Regions from separate parts of the Methylobacterium sp. WL120 genome, predicted to be linked through region 1. Evidence: riboswitches for the same ligand, from Rfam matches in the RefSeq annotation. Region 1 holds a riboswitch; the other holds the start of a gene.

Region 1 (12,088 bases):
GGGCTCGGTCGAGCTGCTGTCGCGCGAGGGCGAAATCGCCATCGCGAAGCGGATCGAGGCCGGCCGCGAGGCGATGATCGCCGGCCTGTGCGAGAGCCCGCTGACCTTCCAGGCGATCATCATCTGGCGCGACGAACTCGTCGACGGCAAGGTGCTGCTGCGCGACATCATCGACCTCGAAGCCACCTATGCCGGCCCCGACGGCAAGAACCCGCAGATCGCCGAGGGCGCGACCGAGGGAGAGGAAGCCGAGGCCGAGACGCCGGCGCCCGAGGGCGGCGACGACGACGACGACATGGAGAACAACGTCTCGCTCGCGGCGATGGAAGCCGAGATCAAGCCGCGCGTGCTTGAGACGTTCGACGCGATCGCCAACAACTACCGCAAGTTGCGCAAGCTCCAGAACGAGGAGACCGCGCGCAAGGCCGGCAACGAGAAGACGACGCCCGCCCAGGAGAAGAAGCAGGCCGAGTTCAAGGACACCGTCGTCGCCGACGTGAAGTCGCTGTCCCTGAACAACAACCGCATCGAGGCCCTGGTCGAGCAGCTCTACGACATCAACAAGCGCCTCATCTCGCATGAGGGCCGCCTGATGCGCTACGCCGAGAGCCACGGCGTCGCCCGCGACGAGTTCCTGCGCCACTACCAGGGTTGGGAGCTCGACCCGAACTGGATGACCCGCGTCGGCACGCTGGGCGGCAAGGGCTGGAAGAACCTCGTCGAGAAGGGCTCGAAGCAGGTCTCGGACCTGCGCGAGCAGATTCTGACGCTCGCCTCCGAGACGGGCCTGGAGATCGGCGAGTACCGCAAGATCGTCAACATGGTCCAGAAGGGCGAGCGCGAAGCCCGCCAGGCCAAGAAGGAGATGATCGAGGCGAACCTCCGCCTCGTGATCTCGATCGCCAAGAAGTACACCAACCGCGGGCTGCAGTTCCTGGACCTGATCCAGGAGGGCAACATCGGCCTCATGAAGGCCGTCGACAAGTTCGAGTACCGCCGCGGCTACAAGTTCTCGACCTACGCCACCTGGTGGATCCGCCAGGCGATCACCCGCAGCATCGCGGATCAAGCGAGAACCATCCGCATCCCGGTGCACATGATCGAGACGATCAACAAGATCGTCCGCACCTCGCGCCAGATGCTGCACGAGATCGGCCGCGAGCCGACCCCGGAGGAGCTGGCCGAGAAGCTGGCCATGCCGCTGGAGAAGGTGCGCAAGGTCCTCAAGATCGCCAAGGAGCCGATCTCGCTCGAGACGCCGATCGGCGACGAGGAGGATTCGCACCTCGGCGACTTCATCGAGGACAAGAACGTCGTCCTGCCGATCGACGCGGCGATCCAGTCGAACCTGCGCGAGACCACGACGCGCGTGCTCGCCTCGCTTACGCCGCGCGAGGAGCGCGTGCTGCGCATGCGCTTCGGCATCGGCATGAACACCGACCACACCCTCGAAGAGGTCGGCCAGCAGTTCTCGGTGACCCGCGAGCGCATCCGCCAGATCGAGGCGAAGGCCCTGCGCAAGCTGAAGCACCCGAGCCGGAGCCGGAAGCTGCGGAGCTTCCTGGACAACTGAGCGGCCGATCCGCCATGACGTGTTTCGCCGACTCGTGTCGGCGGACCACGTCGTCGGCGGCCCGAAGCCTTGCTTTGGCGGTCCGCGAACCCACCTTGGCCGTATGCTTGAGCGTCGCCAGCATCCACCCGTGCCGCCGACCGCCGCAGCCGACGGCTCGGAGGCGGACGACGTGCCGTTCGGCGCGCTGCAGGAATGCGTCGCGATCCGCGACTGGTTGCTGAGCGAAGGAGCGCGCCTGCCCGAGCCCGACGACCTGATCGCGGGCTTCGCCGAGCGCCTGAACCAGGTCGGCGTGCCGGTGGACCGGACCTCGACGGCGATCGACACGCTGCATTCCGAGTATTCCGGCATCGGGCGCATCTGGACGCGCGAGGCCGGCACCACGGTGCGGTTGTTTCCGCACGGCGAGGCTTCCGAGCGCGCCTACGCGGCGAGCCCGTTCCGGAAGGTGCACGAGGACGCCGCATGGCTGATCCTCGACCTCGCCGACACGCCGGACGACGCCTACTCGGTGATCCCCGACCTGAAGGCCGCCGGCTACACCCACTACATCGTCGTGCCGCTGTTCTTCACCAACGGCACCCATAACGGCATTACCTTCGCGACCCGCGACCCGGACGGGTTCCGCGACGAGGACGTCGCGATCCTGCGCTTCGTCATGCCGGCGCTCGCGGCCGTGATGGAGATGCGCCTCGTCACCAAGCAGCTCGACACGGTGCTGCGCATCTACGTCGGCGACGAGCCGCACCGGGCGATCCTGTCGGGGGACATCCGTCGCGGCCAGGTGAAGCGCATCCGCTCGGCGATCCTGTTCGCCGACATGCGCGACTACACCCGCATCTCGGCGGACATGACGCCGGAAGAGGCGGTGGACCTGCTCAACATCTTCTTCGACTGCCTGGTCCCGCCGATCGAGCGTGAGGGCGGCGAGGTGTTGAAGTACCTCGGCGACGGCCTGCTCGCGATCTTCCGCGAGCCGGGCGACGACCTCGGCGGCGCCGCCAAGGGCGCGCTGACGGCGGCGCAGGGCGCACTCCAAGCGCTGGAGGAGGCCAACACCCTTCACCAGTTCGCGGTGCCGATGATGGCCGGCATCGCGCTCCACCACGGCGAGGCGGCGTACGGCAACGTTGGCTCGGGCACGCGGCTCGATTTCACCGTCATCGGCCGCGACGTGAACATGGCGAGCCGCATCGCCCGCCTCAACAAAACGCTGGGCGAGCCGCTGCTGATGTCGAAGCCCTTCGTCGACTTCCTGTGGGGCGATCCGGTGCCGCTCGGCGAGCACGTCCTCGACGGCTTTTCCGAGCCGATGATGGTCTACCGGCCGCGTCCGAAGCCGCATCGCCGCCAGGGCTGATCTCAGCCCCGCAGCGTCAGCGTGCCGCCGGCGATGCTGAAGTCGCGCACCCGCTTGAGGAACGACATCCCAAGCAGGTTCGTGCCGAGGCCGCCGCCGGGCACGACCACCGCTTCGACGTCGCGCACGGTGACCGGCCCGATCCGGATCATGCCGATGCGCACCGGGGCGACCCGCACCACGCCGTTGGCCGTCATCACCGGTCGGGTGAAGTCGCGCGGCGTGAGGACGAGGCCGAGACGCGCGGCCGCCTCCTCGGTGAAGCTGCACGCGGTGGCGCCGGTGTCGACCATCATCCGCAGCGAGCGGCCGTCCACCAGGGCGTCGGCGAGGAAGTGGCCGCTGCGGTCCGCATTGAGGGCGATCGCGCTCGGCACCGAGAAGGATGGCGGCGCCGCTGGTACCGGCTGCGCGTCGGGCTTGCGGTGAGTCAGGCGGTCTCCGACCCCGCCGAGCACGCCCGCGGCGAGGCCGGCCCCTACGCAGAGCATCAGGATCGTCCGCAACGCCAACCTCCGCGCCCCGAGGGGACCGGCGTAGACCATCACGGAACCGGTGAACGATACGTGGCGCCCTGCGCGCCGCCGGGGTAAACCCGCCGCCTTTCGTGCCGACAGGGTTTCCGAACCGTCTCGGCATGACGACGACAGACGGCGACCATCCTGCGCGCTCGCCCCTTCGACGGGGTTGACCGGGCCGGCCGTCGGGACCACATCTGCGGTGTTCCAGGGAGATCCCCGGCAAGGGGCTGAGAAACCGCTGGCAGGCTCGCGAGGGCTCGCGGCGCGGAAATCCTTCGAACCTGATCCGGTTCACACCGGCGTAGGGATTGGACCGTGGGCGTCGTCCTCGTGGACGGATCGCACCAGCTTCTCGAAGGAAGCGTCAGGCCCGGTCTCTGCGACACCACGCGGAGGATCTTTTGGGTCGTCACCCAGCATCACCGATCGGGGTTCGCCGAACGAACGGCGGCACGAACCCGTCCGTCACGTTGCCCGTCCGCGCCGACGTCGCCATCGTTGGCGGCGGCCTGATCGGGCTGTCGATCGCCTGGCGCATCGCGCAGTCCGGTCGGTCCGTCGCGGTCGTCGAGCGCGAGACCATCGGGTCCGGCGCGAGCCTCGCCGCCACCGGCATGCTGGCGCCCGCGGCCGAGCACGAGCCCGGCTCGGACCCGCTGCTCCCGCTCGCCCTCGATTCGCTGCGGCGCTGGCCCGGGTTCCGCGACGAACTCGAAGCGGCCGCCGGCCACGACATCGACTACCGCGAGGACGGGACGCTGGTGCTGGCCATCGGCCGCGACGAGGTCGAGCGCCTGCGCTTCCGCTACGAGCTGCAGCGCCGCTCGGGCGTCGCCGCCGAATGGGTCGCGGGCACCGAGGTCCGCCGCCGCGAGCCGGCCTTGCGCCCCTCGGTCACCGCTGGCGTGTTCTGCCCGCTCGACCACCAGGTCGATCCGAGTCGGGTGATGGCGGCGCTCGTGCAGGCTTGCCGTGGCGCCGGCGTGGCGCTCGTCGAGAACAGCCCGGTCGTCGCCCTCGAACGGACATCCGGGCGCGTCACCGGCCTCCGCACCGCCAATGGCGTTCTGCAGGCCGACACCGTGATCCTGGCGGCCGGCGCCTGGAGCGGGGAGGGCGGCCTGCTGCCCCAAAACCTCGCGCTGCCGGTCCGCCCGCTCAAGGGCCAGTCGCTGGCGCTGAAGACGACCGCGCGCACCGGCACGCTGTCGCACATGGTGTGGACCGAGCAGGTCCACATGGCACCGAAGGGCGACGGCCGCATCGTCGTCGGCGCGACGGTGGAGGATTGCGGCTTCCGCCCCGGCGTCACCGCCGGCGGGCTCTACGCCCTTCTGGAGGGCGCGCGGCGGGTGCTGCCCGGCATCGAGGAGATGGAGGTCGAGGCGGTGTGGAGCGGGTTCCGCCCGACCTCGGACGACGACGCGCCGATCCTGGGCGAGATCGCCCCCGGGCTGGTCGTCGCCACCGGCCATCATCGCAACGGCTACCTGCTCGCCCCGGTGACCGCCGACGCGATCGCCGCCCTCGTCACCACGGGCGCGATGCCGGTGGTGGCCCGGGATTTCTCCCTCGCACGGTTTACCGCAAGCCAGGACGTGAGGCCTTCGGCATGAGGCTGACCGTGAACGGGCAAGCCCGCGAGATCGAGGCCGCCGACCTCGCCGCTTTGTTCGCGCACGCGGCGGAGGAGACCGGCAGCCCCGATCCGCAGGGGGTCGCCATCGCGGTCAACGGCCGCGTCGTCCGCCGTCGCGATTGGGAGCGCACCCCGATCGCGGACGGCGACCGCATCGAGATCGTACGCGCCATGCAGGGAGGCTAGAGGATGCTCGACACGCTCACACCCCTCCGTCCGGAGGCCGACGACCCCTTCGTCGTCGCCGGCGTCACGCTGAGTTCGCGCCTGTTCATCGGCACGGCCGGCTATCCGACGCAGGTGATCATGCGCGATGCGGTCGCGGCCTCGGGGGCCGAAGTCGCCACCGCCTCGATCCGCCGGGTGTCGCTCCAGGGCCACGGCTCGGACACGGTCGAGATCCTGAAGGGGCGCCGCTTCTTGCCCAACACCGCCGGTTGCGAGACCGCGCGCGACGCGATCATGACCGCGGAGCTGGCGCGCGAGGCCCTCGACACGAACTGGATCAAGGTCGAGGTCATCGGCGACCGCGAGACGCTGTACCCGGACGTGACCGAGCTGATCGAGGCCTGCCGCCACCTCGTCGACGACGGCTTCGTCGTGCTGCCCTACTGCAACGACGACCCGATCGTCTGCCAGCGGCTCGCCGACCTCGGGTGCGCCGCGGTGATGCCGATGGGCTCGCTCATCGGGTCGGGCATGGGCATCGCCAACCCGGCCAACCTGGAGCTGATCTGCCGCCGCATGAGCGTGCCGGTGATCGTCGACGCCGGCATCGGCACGGCCTCCGACGCGGTGATCGCGATGGAGCTTGGGGCCGACGCCTGCCTGATCAACACCGCCGTCGCCAAGGCCGACGACCCCGTCCGCATGGCCTACGCCATGCGCGGCGCGGTCCAAGCGGGACGCGACGCGTATCTTGCCGGCCGCATTCCCCGACGCGGCCGGGCCGAGCCGTCGAGCCCGCAGCTCGGCCTTGTCGGCTCGTAGCCTGCCGTCGCCCCTGTTGGCGGTCACCGACCGGCACGGGCCGCGCCCCCTGGTGGAGGCCGTCGCCGCCGTGCTCCACGGCGGCGGTCGCTGGGTCTGGTTCCGCGACAAGGACCTGCCACCATCCGAGCGGCGGGAGCTGGCGGCGCGGATCGCCGAACGCGTCGGCCAGGCCGGCGGCGTGCTCACCGTCGGCGGCGACGCCGACCTCGCGGCCGATCTCGGCGCCGGACTCCATCTCGGCGGCGGGACGGATCGATCCGCCATCGCCGCGGCCCGGCAACGAGTCGGCGCAGCCCTCGTCGGCATCTCGGCCCACACGCTCCGAGATGTCGCGGAGGCGGCCGAGGGCGGCGCGGACTACGTGACGCTCAGCCCGATCTTCGCCACCGCGAGCAAGCCCGGCTACGGCCCCGCCCTCGGGATCGGGGCCATCGCCAAAGCTGTGCGGATCGGAATTCCGGTGATCGCGCTCGGAGGGATCGATATCATCACCGCCGCCGAATGCCGTCGGCACGGCGCGGCGGGTATGGCCGTGATGGGCGGCCTGATGCGAGCCGCCGACCCAGCGGCTGAAACGCGCGCGCTTCTGAGCGCCTGGGCAACCCGCTCGGACGAGCGCTGAGGCAGGATCAAAGGATCGCAGGATCCTGGCTACCCGCTCGGCGTTTCGCCGAAAACCGCTCTCGATCGGTTTCGCCCACCAACCCCCTCATCCTGAGGTGCGGCATCAGCCGCCTCGAAGGAGCCATCCAGCTCGCGCGCGATACCTGGAGGCCTCCTTCGAGGCCTCCGCTTCGCTGCAGCACCTCAGGATGAGGTCGCTGATTGGGAGCGAATAGATTCGGCAAACCTACTTCGTCGGCGCAGGCCCGTAGGGCGGGCGCGGGATCGCGCGGTGGGCGGCGCGCAAAGCTGCCGACCAGCGTTCGCGCAGGTCGTGGAAGTAGCCCTCGCCGGCTTCGATCCGGTGGTTGACCTCGAGGTCGAGGGCGTTGCGGCGGGCGAGGGCGATGTCGATCGGCAGGCCGACGCCGAGGTTCGAGCGCATCGTCGAATCCATCGAGACGAGGCCGACCTTGAGCGCGTCGTAGAGCTCGGTCTCGAACTTCACGGCGCGGTCGAGGATCGGCTTGCCGTACTTGTGCTCGCCGATCTGCAGGAAAGGCGCATCGGTGCTGCACTCGATGAAGTTGCCGGCCGAGTAGATCAGGAACAGCCGCATCGGCTCGCTGCCGATCTGGCCGCCGAACAGCAGCGACACGGAGAACCGAAGCCCCGCCGCCTCGAATCCGGTCTTCTCGATCGCGCGCACGCGGCGGATGGCACGGCCGACGAGCTGGGCCGCCTCGAACATCGTGGTCGTCTCGACGAGCTTCAGCTTCGGCTCGCCGTCGTCGCCGGTCACGCCCTCGGAGAGCAGGCTCAGCACCGATTGCGTCACCGAGAGGTTGCCGGCCGAGGCCAGCATCATCACCCGCTCGCCCGGCACGTTGAAGTGGTGGAGCTTGCGATAGGTCGAGATGTCGTCGAGCCCCGCATTGGTGCGGGTGTCGGCGATCATCACCAGGCCGTCCTCGACGAGGACGCCGACGCAGTAAGTCATGGGATCAGGCTTTTCGAAGAGGTGCGCGCGTCAGGATTGCGGTGCCGCCTGGGCTTGCTCCACCCGGAGCTTCACGTCCAGCGTTTCGGTGCCGCCGCCGGTGCGGCTGCCGCGGATCGGGGCGGCGCCGAGGTAATCGAGGCCGGAGGCGACGCGGATGTAGGCCTCCGTCGTCGCGTCGCCGGTGGTCGGGTCGAAGCCGACCCAGCCGAGATCGGGCACCAGCGCTTCGGCCCAGCCGTGCGGCGTCTGCTGCTCGACGTCGCTTCCCTCCGGACGGTGGTATCCGGAGACGTAGCGGGCGGGAATCGCCCGGTGCCGGGCGGCGGCGATGAAGACGTGGGCGAAGTCCTGGCACACGCCGGCCTCCGCCGCGAACGCCTTCGGCGCGGGCACGGCGGCGCTGGCAGGGCCCGGTGTGTAGTTCATGTGCGCGTGCACCGCGGCCATCAGGCGGTGCAGGAAGGGGAGGGTGGCCGGATCGCCGGCGGTGGCGACCGCGTCGGACAGCGCCTGGATCTCCGGGCTCGGCAGGACGAGGTCGGTGTCGCGCAGGTAGAACGTCTCGGGCAGCCGCTCGACGGCGCCGCGGACGATGCCGTGGGTCTCGTGGGTGTCGACCTCGCCGGTCACCCGGATCACCAGGGCGTCGGAGGCCTGGTCCGGCGTGAACCAGTGCACGACGTTGCCGTAGCCGTCCTCGCGCTCGGTGAGCCGGCCGTCGACCGACGGCTCGATCCGCCAGCGCCGGACGTACTGGCCATCGTGGTCGCGCGGCGTCATCCGCAGGACCTGGATCAGCCCGCGTGCCGGTTGCTCGTAGCTGTAGATGGTCTCGTGGACCACGCGGATGCGCATGCGTCGATTCTGCCCGTCTTGCCTCTGCCGGCTTCGTTCGTGCCGGCTTTGCCTTCGCCGTCCCGCCTCCGCCCCTCTTGGCGGCGCCGACGTTCGGAGCCACGCGCGGCCCCGGTGCCATGTTCTACACGACGTTCCGCGGTCGCGCGCAACCGAGCCCGCGTCCTTGGAAGCCGAATCGCCGCGTCTTCCGCGGGCCTCGGCGCTTCAGCCGAGGTACTGGTCCGCGATCGCGGCGCCGACCTTGTTGTTCTCGCCGATGAACGCGATCACGAACTCATGCAGCCCTGAGGCGAAGACCCGGTCGATCTCCTCGCTTTCCAGGCGCGCGAGCAGGTTGCTCGCGAGTCGCTGGCTCGCGCCGCGGCGCCCGTAGGCGTCGGCGATCAGGTCGAGATGCTCGACGAGCACGCCGTAGCAGTTGGCGAAGGAGCGCGGCATCTGCCGGTTGAGGATCAGCAGGTCGGCCACCAGCAGCGGCTTGACGCTCTCGCGATACACCCAGTGATAGGCGTTGAAGGCGGAGACTTCGCGCAGGATCGTGGTCCACTGGAAGTAGTCGAGGCTGCCGCCGACGGTCTCGGATGCCGGCAGGAGGATCTTGTACTTCACGTCGAGGATGCGGGCGGTGTTGTCGGCCCGCTCGATCGCGGTACCGAGCCGCGTGAACCAGTAGGTGTCGTTGCGCAGCATCGTCCGGTAGGCCGAGCCGTCGAAGGTCAGCGAGATGCCCTTCACCCAGTCGAGGAAGCGCGAGAACGCGTCGCGGTCGAGGTCCTTCTTCTCGTAGGACCGCAATTCGAGCCACGCCCCGTTGATGGTGTCCCACATCTCCGTGGTGAGCGCGGTGCGGACGCTCCGGGCGTTCTCGCGCGCGCTCTCGATGCAGGAGCGGATCGAGGACGGGTTGTGCGGGCTGAAGGCGAGGAAGTCGCACACGGTGGCGGCGTTCACGCCGTCGTAATGCGGCTTGAACACCTCCGGGTCGCCGGCAGAGGCCAGCGCCGAGGCCCATTCGTTGGTCTCGCCCCCGCCGTAGCTCGTCGGCAGCGAGGCCAGCCGATGCGCGGCGTCGAGGATGCGGGCGACGAATTCCGCCCGTTCGACGTAGCGCGAGAGCCAGTAGAGGTTGTCGGCAGTCCTGGAGAGCATGGCTGTTTCGCTGGGTCTCTTCGGCTCGGCCCGGAGGCGTGCGCCGCTCCGCGGTTCTCGGTGAGGGCAGGCGTCAGGCCGTCACGCGTCCAGGACCCAGGTGTCCTTCGTACCGCCGCCCTGGCTCGAATTCACCACCAAAGATCCCTCCTTCAACGCCACGCGGGTGAGCCCGCCCGGCACGATGCGGATTTCGTCGGCGCCGCACAGCACGAAGGGGCGCAAATCGACGTGGCGCGGGGCCACGCCCGAGGCGACGAAGGTCGGGCAGGTGGAGAGCGAGAGCGTCGGCTGGGCGATGAAGCCGTCCGGCGCGTGGCGCAGGCGCTTGGCGAACTCCTCGATCTCGCGCTTGGTCGCGTGCGGCCCGACGAGCATGCCGTAGCCGCCCGACCCGTTGACCTCCTTCACGACGAGCTCGGACAGGTTGTCCATCACGTAGGAGAAGGCCTCCTTCTCGCGGCAGCGATAGGTCGGAACGTTGTGAAGGATCGGCTCCTCGCCGGTGAAGAACTTCACGATCTCCGGCATGTAGCTGTAGACCGCCTTGTCGTCGGCGATGCCGGTGCCCACCGCGTTGGCCAGCGTGACGCTGCCGCGCTCGTAGGCGTTCATCAGGCCAGGCACGCCGAGCATCGAATCGGGGCGGAACACCAGCGGGTCGAGGAAGTCGTCGTCGAGGCGGCGGTAGATCACGTCGACCCGGCGCGGCCCCTCGGTGGTCCGCATGTAGACCACGTCGTCCTTGGTGAAGAGGTCGCCCGCCTCCACCAGCTCGACGCCGAGCTTGTCGGCGAGGAACGAGTGCTCGTAGAACGCCGAGTTGTAGCGGCCGGGCGTCAGCAGCACGACGGTGGGGTCGCGGGTCGCCGTCACCGGCGCGAGGCTGCGCAGCGTCGCGAGCAGGGCGTCCGGATAGTTCTCCACCGGCGCCACGCGGTGGCGGGAGAACAGGTCCGGGAACAGCCGCAGCATCACCTCGCGGTTCTCGAGCATGTACGACACGCCGGAGGGGATGCGGGCGTTGTCCTCCAGCACGAAGAAGTCGTTCTCGCCGGTCCGGACGATGTCGATGCCGGCGATGTGCACGTAGAGGTCGTGCGGCACCCGGAACGAGCGCATCTCCATGCGGTAGTGGGCGTTCTTGTAGACGAGGTCGGCCGGGATGATGCCGGCCTTGATGCATTCCTGGGCGCCGTAGATGTCCTTCAGGAACATGTTGATCGCGGTGACGCGCTGCTTCAGCCCGCGCTCGAGGAAGCCCCATTCCGGCTTGGTGATCACCCGCGGGATGATGTCGAACGGGATCAGCCGCTCGGTCGATTCGTTGTCGCCGTAGACGGCGAAGGTGATGCCGATACGCCGGAACAGTAGCTCGGCCTGGCTGCGGCGGGTGTTGAAGTGATCGACAGGCGTCGCGTCGAGCCACGCCTTGAGCTGGCCGTAGGCCTCGCGGACGTCGGCTTGGCTCGTCGCGCTGCCTGCGAAGGCGGTCATCTCGTCGAAGGCTACGCCCGCCATACAGTCTCTCCCCGATACGGCACGCTAGAGGCAAGAGGCGCGCCACGCAAAGGGATTACGAGCTTGTCCGAGGCTCGTTCCAAACACGTCTCAGATCAGGCGCAGGCCCTTTAAGCTGGCATGACCCGATCGGCCGAGGATGACGTGGTCGTGCACCACGATCTTCAGCGGGCTCAACACGGCGACGACCTCGCGGGTCATCGCCACGTCGGCGGCCGAGGGCGCCGGATCGCCCGACGGGTGGTTGTGCGCCAGGATGATCGCGGTCGCGGACAGTTCGAGCGACCGCCGCGCCACCTCCCGCGGGTAGACCGGCGTGTGGTCGACCGTGCCGCGCCCCTGGATCTCGTCGGCGATGAGGTGGTTGCGCTTGTCGAAGAACAGCACCCGGAACTCCTCGCGGGTGGCGAAGGCCATGGTGGCGCGCAGGTACTCGATCAGTTCGGCCCAGGAGGAGAGCAGCGCGCGCTGTGCGATGGCGCCCCGCGCCAGCCGCCGCCCGGCCGCCTCCATCAGCTTGAGGTCGGCGACGACCCCGGCGCTGACGCCCTCGACCTCGGCGAGGCGCGCCGGCTCGGCGCTCAGCACCTCCGCGAAGCTGCCGAAGCGGCGGATCAGCGCCTTGGCCAGCGGCTTCACGTCCCGGCGCGGGATGGCGCGGAACAGGGCGAGCTCGAGCAGCTCGTAGTCGGGCAGCGCGTCGGCGCCTTGTTTCGCGAAGCGCTCGCGCAGGCGGTCGCGATGGCCGAGATAGTGCGGCGGCGCCTCCGGCTTCGGGGCGACGGCCGGCCGTTCGGCGAAGAGCCCGTGCTCGGCCTCGTCGCCGGGGCCCGGCACGGCCTCAGGCTCCCGGGTTGGCGGGCTG
Region 2 (6,083 bases), on a different contig from region 1:
CGCCGCTTTTTGCTGCGGGCTTCGCCCGGCGGCTGCCCTTGTCCTCGCCGTCCCGAACTCTGCTCGCCACGCCGCCTCCCGGGCGATCGTCCCGCGACAGGCGCAGGTCCGCGCCGCCACGACCTGCGCCGCGCCCTTCGGGCACGTCGAAGTTCGGTTCGCCCCGGCCGTCCCGTCCGCGTCCGTTCGCCATGCGTCCCGTCTGTCCTGAGGCCCCGTGGGCACGCGCGACGCGAAGGCTGCGCGCGGCGATCGTCGGAGGCCCGGTTCCGCACGGTAAATGCGGCGGGTTTAAGGGATGTTAACCGCCGATTTTCAGAAGTCGTTGAGGATCAGGCACTTGGGTTTGGGCCGGCAGGATTCTCCCGGGATCCGCGGTGGCGCGCCGACGGTCTGCGCTCGGCCGCTTGGGGCATTTGCTAAGCCTCGGCGTGCATGATGCGCTCCGCCTCCAATCCTCGGGTGATGCCATGAGCGACAATCGACGCAACACCCCGCGCAAGGATGCCTTCCAGGTCGCGAGCTTGGTCGCCGAGGGCGGCGCGGGCGCGCAGGAATGTCTCGTCTGGGACGTGTCGGCGACCGGCGCCCAGCTCGAGCTTGCGCCCGAGGTCGTCGTGCCGGACCGGTTCACGCTGCAGGTGACCGCCTACGAGCCGCCGCGGCGCTGCCGCGTCGTGCGGCGCGAGGGCCGCCGCCTGGGGGTGCATTTCGAAGGCTGAGGCCTGAGGACACTGCGATGGCCTCGGACGGGGCAGATCAGGCCGCCTGAAGCGCCGGCGCCTGCGAGTTCGCTGCGGTCGCGATGTGGAACGCCTTCGGACGGACGAACAGGACGCGAAGCACGGTGCCGCGCACCGCACGCTCCAGCGCCAGCGGCACGATCACGGCGACCGCCATCACTGTCAGGCTGGCGAGCCCGACGTCGGTGATCAGCCCGGCCTTGACCAGCAGCGTCCGCGTCGCGGCCATCGGCAGGAAGAACGCCAGATAGATCACGATCGAGCGCCGTCCGCAGGCGCGCAAGGAAGTGGCGACCGGCCCGCCGGCCACCGTCAGGAGCGCCGCGCCCGCGACGATGGCGAGGGCGCCGGCTCCGCCGAGGATCAGGGCGACCACCGGCAGACTGGCCAGGGTCGGGTAGCCGGGAAGGCTCGACGGCGTGAAGGCGAGCCACGCCTCGATGCCCGCCCAGAGCAGCAGGAACGTGCAGGCGATGCGCGGGGCCGCCGCCGCCCGGTCGGCCAGGGCGAAGATGCGATCGGCGAAGACGTATCCGGCCAGGAAGTAGACGTAGCGGGCGCAGAACTCCTCCGCGAGGTAGGATGGGGTGGCGATGGGCGCGACCTGCAGCAGCGCGGCGCCGGCCAGCAGCACCGCGGGCGGCACGCGACGCAGCATCTTGGTCGCGACCGAGAACACCGCGAGCAGGTAGATGAACCATAGGGTCGAGTACGGCTCGACCAGTGCGTTCAGGAGGTGGGTGGCGAAGGCGCCGGGGCCGGCCTCGCCGACGATCGCCGGGTATTTCGCCAGCGACTGGATCACGACCCAGAGCCCGTAGAAATACGCGAAGTGCACCACGCGCCGGTCGGCGAACAGGCGCCACGGGCGATCGATCACCCGTCCGAGGAACAGGCCCGACAGCAGGAAGAAGTCAGGGATGCGGAACGGCTTGGCGAAAGTCACCACCGTGTGGAGGAACCCCTCGCCCTCCATCGCCGCCCCGGTCCCCAGGGTGGAATGCATCATCACCACGAGGAGGATGCAGATGCCCTTGGCGACGTCGACCCAGGCGAGACGCAGCGCCTCCGCCGGCACAGCCGCGCCCGCCTCCCCAAACATCGCCGCCTCCCGAACGTTGCGCGGACGCAACCCTGAAGCGAGACCCGTAAAGGCCGCCTGAGCCGGCCTGCTCCATCGCGCAACATGGCGAACGAGGGGTAAACCGAGGGCGCCTGCGGGGCGGGACCAGCTCCGGCGCTGGTCAGCTCTTGCTGTGGTCAGCTCTTGCTGTCGTCAGTTCTTGCGCTTGGCCGCGCGGCGGTCGCGCGTCATCCGCGTGGCGGCGTGGAAGTCATCGGGCTTGGTCCGCACCCAGGCGATGAAGCGGGCGATCTCCGGTTCGGCCCGCAGCGCGGCCACGTCGGCGAGCCGGCGTGCGAGTTCGGCTTCGCTGTGGCGGGCATGGATCGCCGAGTGGCAAACCTGATGCAGCCGGACCGTGATGCCGTGGGTGCCTCCCTTCAGCTTCGGCACGAGGTGGTGCAGGCTCGACCGGGCGCGCGGCGGGATCGGCCGCTCGCAGAGCGGGCAGATCACCGGTTCAGGGCTGCGGGCCCAGACGTCCGGTTCATCCTCGCGCCAGCGCCGTTCGCGTCGCCCCAAAGCCCCGTCTCCCTCCACATCCGCGCCCTCCGGAATATGGGATCGGCGCAAATTCGGGGCGCGGCGTCACGGCGTCGCTGCGGCGGGCGTCGGGCATGCTGCGCGAAGGGAATCGCCGAACATCGTCTCGGCCAGCCGGTCTCGGGTACCGAGCACCGAGACGTGGTCGCCCGCCACAGACTCGAAGCGCGCGCCCTCCCCCGCCGCCGTCGCAAGCCGGCGCCCGAGCTTCACCGGGACGACGCCGTCCTCGGTGCCGTGGACGATCAGCACCGGGCCGCCGGCCCGGGCGATGCGCGCGTCGGAGCGCCAGGTATCGCGGAGGAGGAAGGTCGGCGCGTAGGGGAAGGCGAGGCGGACGATGCCGGGCAGCGAATCGAAGGGCGCCTCCAGGTAGAGCCCGAGATGCGGCACCCGCTCGGCCACCGCGACCGCGACCGCCGCACCGAGGGAATGGCCGTGCAGCAGGATCGGGGCGCCGGGCGCGCGCCGTACGGCTTCGGCCACCGCCGCGAGCCCGTCGGCGATCAGCCCGTCCTCGCTCGGCGCGCCGGTCGAACCCGGATACCCGCGATAAGAGATCGCCAGCACGCCCCAGCCGGCGGTGGACCAAGGAGGGGCGGAGAACCGCGCCGCGGCCGGCTCGGGCCGCGAGCCGTTGCCGTGGAAGCTGACCACGACGCCGCATCCCGGCCGCGGCGCGCGCCACAGGGCGTGCAGGCGCTCGTCGTCGGCGGTGAGCAGGGACAGGGCTTGCGTGCCCGGCGGCACAGGCAGCCGCGCCCGCGGGCCGGCGATGAAGGCGCCGGGATAAATCAGGCTGCGCTGGAACAGGCCGAGCGCCCCGAGCAGCAACGCGAACAGGCCGAGCGCGGCGGCCGCCAGGACGAGCAGGATTCGCATGGGGCTCCGTCGCGTTTTCCGCGGGACCCTACACCGATCCGAGACGACGTCGGCATCCGTCCGTTTCCGCCTGATCCGGCCGGCGCATTGACAAAGTCCGGCGGCCCGCGGAGATTCGAACCATTCCGAGGGGGGCCCCACGACCGGGGGCTGAGAGTGGACGCGACGTCCTGACCCTTGAACCTGATCCGGCTCGTACCGGCGGAGGGACGGGAACCTGCGGCGCCTCATCCGGCGCCCGCCGCTTCATCGCATCTCCGTCGCGGCGCGCCGCATCGCCCCAATGCCGGGAGATCCGACGATGAATGCGCCCGTCCTGTCCAAAGACGTCAAAGGTAGCCCCGAGACCGTGACCACGGGTCCGGTCACCGGTTCGCACAAGGTCTACGCGAGCGTGGCCGGCCGGGAGGACATCCGGGTGCCGTTCCGCGAGATCGTGCTCACCGACCCGAACGAGCCGGCGGTGCGGGTCTACGACCCGTCCGGCCCCTACACCGAGACCGACGCCCGCATCGATCTCGCCAAGGGCCTGCCGCCGGTGCGCGACGCCTGGATCGCCAAGCGCGGCTACGCCGCCGTGCAGCCGCGCGTCGTCAAGCCCGAGGACAACGGCTTCGTGCCCGCCGACAAGCTCGTGGCCCCTTGCCCCGCCGAGCGGACCATCCGCAAGGCGGAGCCCGGCCAGATGGTGACCCAGTACGAGTTCGCCCGCGCCGGGATCGTCACCGAGGAGATGATCTACGTCGCCCACCGCGAGAACCTCTGCCGCGAGCAGATGCTGGATCGGGCGCATGCCGCGCTCGCCGACGGCGAGAGCTTCGGCGCCTCGGTGCCGCCGTTCATCACCCCCGAATTCGTGCGGGACGAGGTCGCGCGCGGCCGGGCGATCATCCCGGCCAACATCAACCACACCGAGCTGGAGCCGATGGCGATCGGCCGGAACTTCCTGGTGAAGATCAACGCCAACATCGGCAACTCGGCCGTGACCTCCTCGGCGGCGGAAGAGGTCGAGAAGCTGGTCTGGTCGATCCGCTGGGGCGCCGACACGGTCATGGACCTCTCGACCGGCCGCAACATCCACAACATCCGCTCGTGGATCATCCGCAACTCGCCGGTCCCGATCGGCACGGTGCCGATCTACCAGGCGCTGGAGAAGGTCGGCGGCGACCCGCTCAAGCTCGACTGGGAGGTGTTCAAGGACACGCTCATCGAGCAGGCCGAGCAGGGCATCGACTACTTCACCATTCACGCGGGCGTGCGCCTCGCCCACGTGCCGCTCACCGCGCGGCGCGTCACCGGCATCGTCTCGCGCGGCGGCTCGATCATGGCGCGCTGGTGCCTGGCCGGGCACCGCGAATCGTTCCTCTACGAGCGCTTCGAGGAGATCTGCGACATCTGCCGCGCCTACGACGTCTCGTTCTCGCTGGGCGACGGCCTGCGGCCCGGCTCGATCGCCGACGCCAACGACGCGGCGCAGTTCGCCGAGCTCGAGACCCTGGGCGAGCTCACCAAGATCACCTGGAACAAGGGCTGCCAGACCATGATCGAAGGACCAGGGCATGTGCCGATGCACAAGGTCAAGGTCAACATGGAGAAGCAGCTCGCCGAGTGCGGCGAGGCGCCGTTCTACACCCTCGGTCCGCTGACCACCGACATCGCGCCGGGCTACGATCACATCACCTCCGGCATCGGCGCGGCGATGATCGGCTGGTTCGGCTGCGCGATGCTCTGCTACGTCACGCCGAAGGAGCACCTCGGCCTGCCGAACCGCGACGACGTGAAGACCGGGGTGATCACCTACAAGATCGCCGCGCATGCCGCGGACCTCGCCAAGGGCCACCCGGCGGCGCAGCTGCGCGACGACGCCTTGTCGAAGGCGCGCTTCGACTTCCGCTGGGAGGACCAGTTCAACCTGGGCCTCGACCCGGACACGGCCCGCGCCTACCACGACGAGACCCTGCCCAAGGACGCCCACAAGGTCGCGCATTTCTGCTCGATGTGCGGGCCGAAGTTCTGCTCGATGAAGATCACGCAGGACCTGCGCGCCGAGGTGCTGGCGATGGAGGCTGCGGGCGAGGTGCTGAACACCGCACCGATCCTGACGAGCGCCGAGCGCGAGGCCGGGATGGCGGAGAAGTCCCGCGAGTTCCTGGCCGAGGGCGGCAAGCTCTACGTCGACGCCGCCGAGTAGCAGTATGGGCGAACGGTCCACTTCGACCGTTCGTTAAAAGTCTTCCGACATCGTTGCCGGTCCGTTCAACCTGGCGGACGGCAACGGTGCAGGGGACGCAAGTCTTAAGGTCTCCTTCACGCGGCGGACCTTTGCTGAACCTCATCAGCAATGTGATGAGGAGCGTGGCATGCGCGTATCCGGCCCGAGTCCGATAGCCTCCACTCCGCCGCCCTCCCCCGCTCCGGCGGTGGCGGCGAACGATCCGCGGGCGGCACCCAGCCCTCCGCTCGATCCCGCGGTCCGCCTCGACATCCGCGTCGACGGCCGGTCTTCCGCAGCTGTCCAGAATCCGAAGCCGGTCGAGACACCGCCGGCCGGGAAGACCGAGCGTCGGGTGACCGTCGACGCCGACACGAAAAGCATCGTCTACCAAGTCATCGATTCGAGCTACGGGAACGTCGTCGTCCAGTTGCCTGATCCGGCGGTCCTCAAGAGCCGTGCCTACGCGGAAGCCGCGGCGGCCAAGGTCCAGACCGAGCGGCCCGTCGACCGCACCGCCTGAGGCGCGAACCGGACACGACGAACGCACTGATTGGAAACGAGAAAGGCCGGGCTCCAG

The links. A riboswitch is a leader RNA that binds a small molecule or an ion and turns the genes downstream of it on or off. The one in region 1 is predicted to bind thiamine pyrophosphate.
Region 2: it holds a riboswitch for thiamine pyrophosphate, as region 1 does, so the genes downstream of both, thiC (phosphomethylpyrimidine synthase ThiC) here and thiO (glycine oxidase ThiO) in region 1, are expected to answer to the same signal.

Annotation. Positions count from the first base shown of each region.
Region 1 is NZ_VRUT01000002.1:67,949-80,036, forward strand. It holds gene rpoD (RNA polymerase sigma factor RpoD) at 1-1,573, shown strand, start outside; gene FV229_RS00900 (adenylate/guanylate cyclase domain-containing protein) at 1,677-2,936, shown strand; gene FV229_RS00905 (TIGR02281 family clan AA aspartic protease) at 2,939-3,442, opposite strand; TPP riboswitch at 3,655-3,783, shown strand; gene thiO (glycine oxidase ThiO) at 3,928-5,073, shown strand; gene thiS (sulfur carrier protein ThiS) at 5,070-5,282, shown strand; gene FV229_RS00920 (thiazole synthase) at 5,286-6,086, shown strand; gene FV229_RS00925 (thiamine phosphate synthase) at 6,103-6,711, shown strand; gene FV229_RS00930 (peptidase) at 6,940-7,692, opposite strand; gene FV229_RS00935 (transglutaminase family protein) at 7,723-8,550, opposite strand; gene FV229_RS00940 (alpha-E domain-containing protein) at 8,758-9,702, opposite strand; gene FV229_RS00945 (circularly permuted type 2 ATP-grasp protein) at 9,784-11,223, opposite strand; gene radC (DNA repair protein RadC) at 11,314-12,060, opposite strand; gene map (type I methionyl aminopeptidase) at 12,065-12,088, opposite strand, start outside.
Region 2 is NZ_VRUT01000032.1:24,947-31,029, reverse strand. It holds gene FV229_RS08910 (transglycosylase domain-containing protein) at 1-193, opposite strand, end outside; gene FV229_RS08905 (PilZ domain-containing protein) at 471-722, shown strand; gene FV229_RS08900 (acyltransferase family protein) at 760-1,845, opposite strand; gene FV229_RS08895 (HNH endonuclease) at 2,020-2,388, opposite strand; gene FV229_RS08890 (alpha/beta hydrolase) at 2,455-3,291, opposite strand; TPP riboswitch at 3,410-3,518, shown strand; gene thiC (phosphomethylpyrimidine synthase ThiC) at 3,593-5,482, shown strand; gene FV229_RS08880 (hypothetical protein) at 5,652-6,026, shown strand.